2 regions of the Paenibacillus sp. FSL H3-0286 genome follow, and region 2 is predicted to be linked to the other one. Evidence: riboswitches for the same ligand, from Rfam matches in the RefSeq annotation. Region 2 holds a riboswitch; the other holds the start of a gene.
The links. A riboswitch is a leader RNA that binds a small molecule or an ion and turns the genes downstream of it on or off. The one in region 2 is predicted to bind S-adenosylmethionine.
Positions count from the first base shown of each region.

Region 1: another riboswitch for S-adenosylmethionine. It lies ahead of metA (homoserine O-succinyltransferase); the one in region 2 lies ahead of MHB37_RS26690 (methionine ABC transporter ATP-binding protein).

Region 1 covers NZ_CP150285.1:1,951,384-1,955,812, reverse strand. Annotated here, with positions in the region: gene MHB37_RS08370 (PLP-dependent transferase) at 40-1,212, opposite strand; gene metA (homoserine O-succinyltransferase) at 1,249-2,169, opposite strand; SAM riboswitch class I at 2,285-2,414, opposite strand; gene corA (magnesium/cobalt transporter CorA) at 2,811-3,746, shown strand; gene MHB37_RS08355 (HRDC domain-containing protein) at 3,833-4,429, opposite strand, start outside.
Region 2 covers NZ_CP150285.1:5,979,840-5,984,268, reverse strand. Annotated here, with positions in the region: gene MHB37_RS26700 (COX15/CtaA family protein) at 1-987, shown strand, start outside; gene MHB37_RS26695 (Cthe_2314 family HEPN domain-containing protein) at 1,143-1,877, shown strand; SAM riboswitch class I at 1,980-2,115, shown strand; gene MHB37_RS26690 (methionine ABC transporter ATP-binding protein) at 2,218-3,234, shown strand; gene MHB37_RS26685 (methionine ABC transporter permease) at 3,264-3,893, shown strand; gene MHB37_RS26680 (MetQ/NlpA family ABC transporter substrate-binding protein) at 3,951-4,429, shown strand, end outside.

The DNA of each region.
Region 1 (4,429 bases), 3.0 Mb from region 2:
TTTCCAGCAATTCGGTGCCGATCTGGGTTGCCGTTACTTTTACTTCGTTTCGATTTCCGCCCGCGCAGCCTCCAAAGCATGACCAAGATCAGCAATTAGATCCTCCGCATGTTCAATGCCAACCGAGAAGCGCAGCAATCGATCATCTACACCCACCGCATTCCGAATTTCCACAGGAATATCGGCATGCGTCTGTACTGCAGGATAGGTCATTAGCGATTCAACCCCGCCGAGGCTCTCCGCGAAGGCAATAAGCCGGATATGACGAAGCAGAGGTTCTACGTATCTGGCATCTTTTAATTTGAAAGAAAAAATTCCGGTATTGCCCGAGGACTGGCGATTCTGGATTTCATATCCCGGATGATCCGGCAGGCCTGGATGGAACACTTCCGCAATCGCCGGATGCTCTTGTAGATAGCGGGCAATTGCTAGCGCATTGCTCTCGTGCCGTTCCATACGCAGGGCCAGTGTCTTCATGCCTCTCATCAGCTGATAACTGTCTGTTGGCCCAAGCACAGCGCCAATAGAGTTATGTAGAATCGCTATTTCAGAGGATAATTCAGCTCCTTTAGATACAATAAGACCAGCAAGTACATCATTGTGTCCGCCCAAATATTTGGTAGCACTATGGACTACAATGTCCGCACCTAATTCCAGAGGACGCTGGAAAAATGGAGTCAGCAGTGTATTGTCTACAATTGTGAGCAGCCCATGATGACGGGCCCAAGTAGCAACGGCTGCAATATCCGTAACCATCATCAAAGGATTCGTTGGCGTTTCAATAAATATCGCCTTCGTATTTGGAAGGCGTGAAGCCTCAAGCGCATCCAAATCATTCGTATCTACATAGGAAGCAGTGATTCCAAACTTGGACATAATTCGTTCCAACAAACGATAGGTCCCGCCGTAAAGATCCAGCGAAACGATCAAGTGATCGCCTTGCCCAAACAGGGTAAATATGGTTTGAATAGCTGCCATCCCAGAACTACAGGCAAAACCTGCATCACCAGACTCCAATTCCGCAGCCGCATTCTCCAGTACGGAACGGGTTGGACTTTTGGTACGGCTATAATCGAAACCTGTGCTCTGCCCAAGCTTCGGGTGACGGAATGCCGTAGCATTATAGATAGGAAAATTAATGGCTCCGGTAGCCGGATCTTCTTGTGAACCTATTTGTGCCAGTCTGCTTTCAATCCTAAGTTTGTCGTCCATGATAAATGCCTCCTAAATTGTAATGTAGCGCTGATCTTAATAAACAATCGGGTCGATATCGTAAGGTGTCTCTTGATATACATAGTAATTGAGCCAATTAGAGAATAATAAGTTGGCATGTGCACGCCACACTGCAGGAGGTGTTCGTTCTGGATCATCTTTAGGGAAATAGTGTTTCGGCAAGGCCATCTCCATGCCCCTCTCCAAATCACGATCATATTCCCATTTCAAGGATAATGGATCGTATTCGGAATGTCCGGTCACAAATATTTGTTTGCCGTCGGTCGTAGCTACTAGATACATACCAGCTTCTTCGGATTCCGCCAGAATCTGCAGATCTGGATTGCTCTCAATATCTTCGCGGGAGACATCGGTATGACGGGAATGCGGTACATGGAATACCTCGTCAAAGCCGCGCAGCAATTTAATGTTATTTTGGTTAATCGTATGGGAGAATACTCCAAAACATTTTTCAGGCAAAGCCACTTTACGAACACCAAAATGATGATACAACCCTGCCTGCGCCGCCCAACAGATATGCATGGTCGAGGTCACATTATCCTTGCTCCATTCAAAAATCTCTTTTAGCTCTTCCCAATAGGATACTTCCTCAAACTCCATTTGCTCTACGGGTGCTCCTGTAACAATAAGACCATCCAAACGGCGGTGGCTGATCTCGTCAAAAGTTTTGTAAAAGCTTCTCAAATGCTCAGCAGAAGTATTCTTAGAAGTATGTGAGCGTGGATGCAGCAAGGTAACGTCAACCTGTAGCGGTGAATTTCCTATTAAACGCAGCAATTGAGTCTCCGTCGTTTCTTTAGTCGGCATGAGATTCAGAATAGCAATCCTTAGTGGACGGATATCCTGATGGAAAGCCAAACTATCATCCATCACAAAAATATTTTCACCGGATAGTATTTCTTTTGCTGGTAAACTGTCGGGAATTTTAATTGGCATTGTCTTTCCACTCCTTAACTGTATTTAGGTTATGTTGTCACATCGCGGCTTTCTGAACAATAAAAAGACCTTTCTCGGAAAACGAGAAAGGTCATATCTACAGTCATATGCGCCTCTCTCATCTGCCAGAAACTTTTGGACGAGGGTTAGTCGTCAGCAAAGTTCCGCAAGAATTAGCACCGTGCGTTCACACGCCGGTTGCCGGGTTTCATAGGGCTAGTCCCTCCACCTGCTCTTGATAAGATTTAGCTGTATTCAATTAAATTTCTTTAAAATTTACTTTAAATCATGAACCTCCTTTTCGTCAAGTCCATACAATGCTGAAGTAGCCTCAAAGTAACAATAAATTTGCTTGAAAGAGGCATACTCCGTTGTTATACTAGACAAGTATTTCATACCTGAACGAAAAGAAGAGGTGAGAAGAAGAATGGAAGGCGACCCGAGCTCGCAATTAAGTGTACAGAATGAGCAACCACACAGGATAATCATCAGCTTGCCGGCGGCGGGAGCAGTTCTTCTTCATGCCCTCGAATCGTCATTCGGCCTCTTGTATTGATTGTAACGCCGGCCAAGCTGATTTTTTCTCTGTGCTTAATTAGCAGTCCCTGGTGAAGACCCGGGGATAGAAGGAGTGGAATCAGATGAAAATCCGGCTGGTGAATGCAGGGGTTTTTACACCTATTGATGAAATTGATGAAACATTGACACCCCCAACAGAAGGGTTCTATTGGATTGATGCAGATGTGGAGGATTTGGAGCTGCTTCAGCCCCTGTTCAACCTGCATGATCTCGCTGTTGAGGATTGCCTTAGTGAAGAGGATCAACGTCCAAAGATCGAAATATACGAAAGTCATTACTTTATTGTTGTAAACAGCATCCGCTTTGATGATGAGGAAATCTTCCTGCGGGCGCTCAATATATTCTTGGGCAGACATTATATTATTACTGTAACGAAACAAAAGATTCACGAGCTACGCGTCCTGAAGCCCATGTTATGGGAACAAGAGGTTAGCGAACCCGACCAATTCCTTTACCTGCTTATCGACCTTGTCGTAGATAATTATTTCTCCGTAGGTGACCGAATTGAAGCCCGGATTGAGAAGCTTGAAGAGGATATTCTAATGCATACCAAGAAATCTCATTTGAGTGAGATTATCGGTCTGCGAAGTGAGATCTTATGGTTAAAGAAGATGCTGGGACCACAGAAAGAGGTTATCAATACCCTGAATAAAAAAGACCTCCGTCTGATTGATGATCAGCTGCAGAAATACTTTAGCGACATTTATGAAAATGCAGTTAAAATATCCGAAACCTTTGAGACGTACCGCGATCTCATGGGCAACTTACGTGAGGCCTACCAATCCAGTATCGCCAACCGCGCCAATGAAATTATGAGAGTATTTACCGCGATTACAACGATATTCATGCCTTTGACCGTAATTACCGGAATCTATGGGATGAACTTTGATCATATGCCGGAATTGCATACGAAATACGGTTATTTTGCCGTTATAGGTCTAATGTTGACGTTAGGCTGTGGGATGCTGTATGTATTCCGCAAGAAAGAATGGCTATGAAAATAAACGGACGAATAGGCAAGACGAAGGCCCTTTAACCCTATGGTGTAAGGAAGCCTTCGTCTTTTTGATATGATAAAAAGCTACTAGAAACTGGTCGCCATGCCCACTTTAGTGGCTTGCTCCCGCCGGAAACGAATGCGGATCAGCCGCAGACGTTCATAATAGCTATCCAGCCCTTCTGCTGCTGAAAAATCCTCCCCATACACCTTATGCAGCACTGGCTTTAGAAAAAGATCTCCTACCTCTGCATAGGCATTCCATATCGCCTCCTGCTCATTCTGCGGCACATTTTTCAGTTCTACCTCGATCAGTTTCTCCACGCAATAACCTTCTCTTTCCAGCTCCTCTACCGCTTCAATCAGTTCGCGACGGTTCACTCCACTGTTCACCTTAAGCTGTTCTAACCCTAACCCATTCTCGATCCCTTGCAGCAGAATTCGCCGTAATCGCAGTCTTTCTAGCTGTTTCTTATATTTGACCTCTTTCTGTTTATAGAGCCAGGATACAAAAGAATCCTCCTCAATTTCTTGGTGTACCCAATTCAAAGGAAAGGAATGTTCCCTTGCAGCCGTAGAGGTTATAGCCAACCAATCCGTGCCATATTGGGCTACCTTTCCTTCCCCTACACCAGGGATCTGCAGCAGCTCCTCTGGTGTATGCGGCAAGAAAGTGCTTATCAA
Region 2 (4,429 bases):
TTTTTGACGACAAATCAGTTGAAATGGCTTAGTTATCTTACTTGCCTTATCATGTTCCTCGCTGTACTCGGAGGAGCGGTAGTGACGAAGACTGGATCGGGCTTGGAATGCGGAAATGAATGGCCGCTCTGTCATGGAAAATTAATTCCGGCTTATACTATAGGCTCGATGATTGAATACACCCATCGCTTGTTTAGCGGTTTGGCAGGGTTATTCTCACTTGCCTCGATGTTTGCTTTTTGGCGTTATGCCCGTACTCGGCGCGATTTGCTGGGATATGCATTTATGACCTTAGTATTCGTCATCGTTCAAGGTGGTATGGGAGCGCTTGCAGTAATTAAATCCCAATCCGCCGCTGTAATGGCGTTGCATATGGGTTTTTCTTTGATCGCCTTTTCAAGCGCTATGATGTTGGCTCTTGGAACCAAGAGATGGCATGAAGCACGTGAATATGATCATAAGCTGGAGGCTCAAAAGAAGCCCGTAAGTAAGGCTTTTCGCAATTTAACCTGTTTTACTGCCATCTATTCATATATTGTCGTGTATATTGGAGCCTTTGTAAGTCATACGGATTCACAAGGCGGGTGTACGGGTTGGCCGCTTTGTAATGGAGAATGGGTTCCGGAGCTTTCCGGAGGTGTAGGTGTTGTTTTTACGCATCGGATTGCGGCTTTAATCTTATTCATGCTTACTGCGCTGCTCGGGCATTTAGCATTTTGGAAACATAAGGATTATCCAGAGCTTAGAGCGCTGGGTATAGCTGCAGTGCTGTTATGCTTGATGCAGGTATTTAGTGGGGCGGCTGTGGTTTACACTCTAGATAATGAAAGGCTGTACATATTTGCCGCTTTGGCTCATATTTTGCTGATTGCCAGTTTGTTTGGTGTCTTATGTTATATGAGTGTAAGAGTCTGGCAGCTAAATCGCGCGAGTAGTGTCGTGTCTGGAAAAAATGTAACGAGCCCAATGATTCCACCGCCTTGGTAGAACATTCCCTCCGTGGATAGAGGTGCTTCACCCGCGGAATAATAAAGTGGAAATCGGTATATCGTGGAGCTGATTGGCCGATGCTTACGTCGCGAGTTTTGTACGAAGCAGTCCATGGAAGCAGACGCTGAACAAAACTTTAGGAGGACTGGGATATGCTGCGGGTATTACTTGGAGAGCCGCCTCGAAAGAACAGCGGTGTGTTGGCTGATGCGATGGAGAATATGGCCACTTTTGCAGCATTGCTGCGCAAGGAAATGAGTGCCCATGAGGATAATGACCATGAATACCGCAAGCTGGAGATTTGGACACGTGGGCTGATTTCCTCTCTGGATGAACTGGAGCAAAGTTGGTTCGCGGCCGCTTTTTACCGGAAATTAGTGATTGCGGGTTATATGGATGATATGACACCGGTGGAACAGGGTGATTATGCACGTTATGTTTATTTTTATAAAGATGGCTTTATCCGGGTTTTCTCTCTTCTGGACAAGCTTGGGACGGTACTGAATCATTTTTATGATCTCAAAACATCCAAATTAAAAACGCACTTTTCTTACTTTACAGTGCTGCGTCAGCTTCAATTATTGAATGTGCATCCTGCATTAGCGGATCAACTGGAAGAGATTAAGAACTCCTACCGCGATCCATTGGAGAATTTACGCAAGCGCAGAAATGCTGAAATTCATTATATGAATTCCGAAATGCAGGATGATTTGTGGCAGCGGCACCAAGGTCTGCATGACAAAATTCAGCTCGAGGATCTGGATAGCCATCTTGAGGATTTAAAACAATCGCTCGAAATGAACTGTAAGACATTAATCGCGGCATTTAGCTACAGCAATGAACAGCTGCGTAAGGAAATAAGCAAGGTAAAGAGCATAAAATCGTAATTGTTCAATATATTTCCTTTTGACAAAAATAGATAAACTCACTATACTTATGCTTGCATTAAAGTATGTACGATTTCAGAAAAAATATAATTTCATAACTTTATCTTATCGAGAGCGGCGGAGGGATAGGCCCGATGAAGCCCGGCAACCGATTTGTAACCAGCGCGGGAAGCGTTGTACAAATGTCATGGTGCTAATTCCTACAATGGCGCAGGTTGCGGTCGTTGGCAGATGAGAAGGCATTGTCTTAATAAACCCACAGAGCCTCTTGCGATCTGCATCGATCGTTGGAGGTTTTTTTGTATAGAATAAGTGAAGTATAAAGGGGGGGCGACGAGAGTTGATTAATCTAAAAGGGATAACAAAGGTTTATGGAAAAGGGAGTAATGCGGCAACAGCACTTTCTGGATTGAATCTGTCCATCGAGAAAGGTGAAATATTCGGAGTCATCGGCCACTCTGGAGCCGGGAAAAGTACATTGATCCGTTGCATTAATCTGTTGGAACGTCCGACAGAAGGAGAGGTCTGGGTAGACGGTGTTGAGCTAACCAGTCTTAACCAAGGTCAGCTGCAGGAACAGCGGCGCAAGATTGGGATGATTTTTCAACATTTCAATTTGCTGTCTTCGGCGACCGTATACGATAATATTGCCTTTCCACTGCGCCTTGCAGGTACATCTAGAACAGCTATTGATACAAAAGTCAAAGACCTGCTCGCTCTAGTTGGGCTTGAAGAACATAAAGATAAGTTTCCTTCTCAGTTATCTGGAGGACAAAAGCAGCGGGTCGGCATCGCCCGGGCACTAGCCAGTGACCCTGATGTGCTGCTGTGTGACGAGGCCACTTCTGCGCTTGATCCCCAGACAACGGATTCCATTCTTAAGCTGCTGCTCGATATTAATAAAAGATTCCATTTGACCATTGTGCTGATCACACATGAAATGCATGTAATCCAGAGCATCTGCGACCGTGTCGCGGTCATTCATGGTGGTGGGATTGTTGAGCAAGGCAAAGTTACAGAGGTATTTCTCAAGCCGCAGCATGAGGTTACACGCGATTTCATCCGCAGTGAGACACAGAATGAAGGACCTCTTCGAGTGGCGCTTGATGCTGCTGCCGGGGATAACTCTAAAGCTGTCAAAATTACTTTTTTCGGAGAAAAAACATACGGCTCGGCACTATCCGATGTCGTGCGTGATACGGGTGTAAGCTTTGCAATCTTACATGGTACCATCTCAACGATTAAAGATGTGCCTTATGGACAGATGATTGTGCGGTTCGAAGGGCCAGCTGAGGCGATTGCTGTAACGATCTCCAGACTAATTGCTCAAGGCCTTGATGTGGAGGTGATTTCGTAATGAATTTTGCAGATCTAAATTGGCAAGAAATGATGGATGCTACGGTTGCTACTATAAAAATGATATTTTTTTCCGGATTGTTCACAATTATTCTTGGTTTACCACTCGGAATTCTATTGTATTTATGGGGAAAATCGAATAGTATAGTAATCAGAGTAACTTACTCGGTCTTATCATTACTTGTAAATATCCTACGTTCCGTACCCTTTATCATTTTGATGGTGGCTCTAATTCCTTTCAGCAAAGCCGTTGTTGGAACCTCCATTGGTGTACTCGGTACGATTCCACCTCTGGTGATTGGTGCAGCTCCATTTTTTGCCCGCTTGGTAGAGACGTCGTTAAGAGAGGTAGACCGCGGAGTCATCGAAGCCGCACAAGGTATGGGAGCATCGACGAACCAAATCGTTATGCGTGTTCTTTTGCCAGAAGCTCGTCCAGGTCTGCTCGCTGGAGTTACGATCACACTGGTTACACTGGTCTCCTATACAGCAATGGCTGGTATGGTTGGGGGCGGCGGATTAGGTGACTTGGCGATTCGTTACGGCTACCACCGCTATGAGACGGAGATTATGATTGTTTCTATAGTATTTATTGTCGTACTGGTGCAATTGCTACAAATGGCCGGTGACCGACTCGTAAAACATTACACACGGAAATAAGGTACATCCATATATATCCTTATTCAATACAAAATATAGATTAGAGGGGGATTTACAATGAAAAAAGTACTACTTACATTTTTTAGCCTGACACTGGTTGCGGTGCTTGCGGCTTGCGGTAACAACAATGCATCTAATAATGCTGGGAGCTCGGCTGCTACAACAGCACCAAACGCAGAAGCAACAAGTGAACCTACTAAAGATCCAGTGAAATTGGTTATTGGTGCCTCACCTGTTCCTCATGCTGAAATTTTGAAGGCTATTGCTCCATTGCTTGAAAAAGATGGAATTACACTTGAAATCAAAGAATTCACTGACTATATTCAACCTAACGTGCAGCTTGATGAGAAGGAGTTAGATGCTAACTTTTTCCAACACCAACCGTATCTGGATGACCAAAACAAAAATAATAAAACCGACCTGGTCTCTGTTGCATCCGTTCACGTTGAACCTTTTGGGGCTTATTCCAAAAAAATCAAATCGATCGATGAGTTGGCTGATGGTGCAAAAGTTGCCATTCCGAACGATGCTACTAA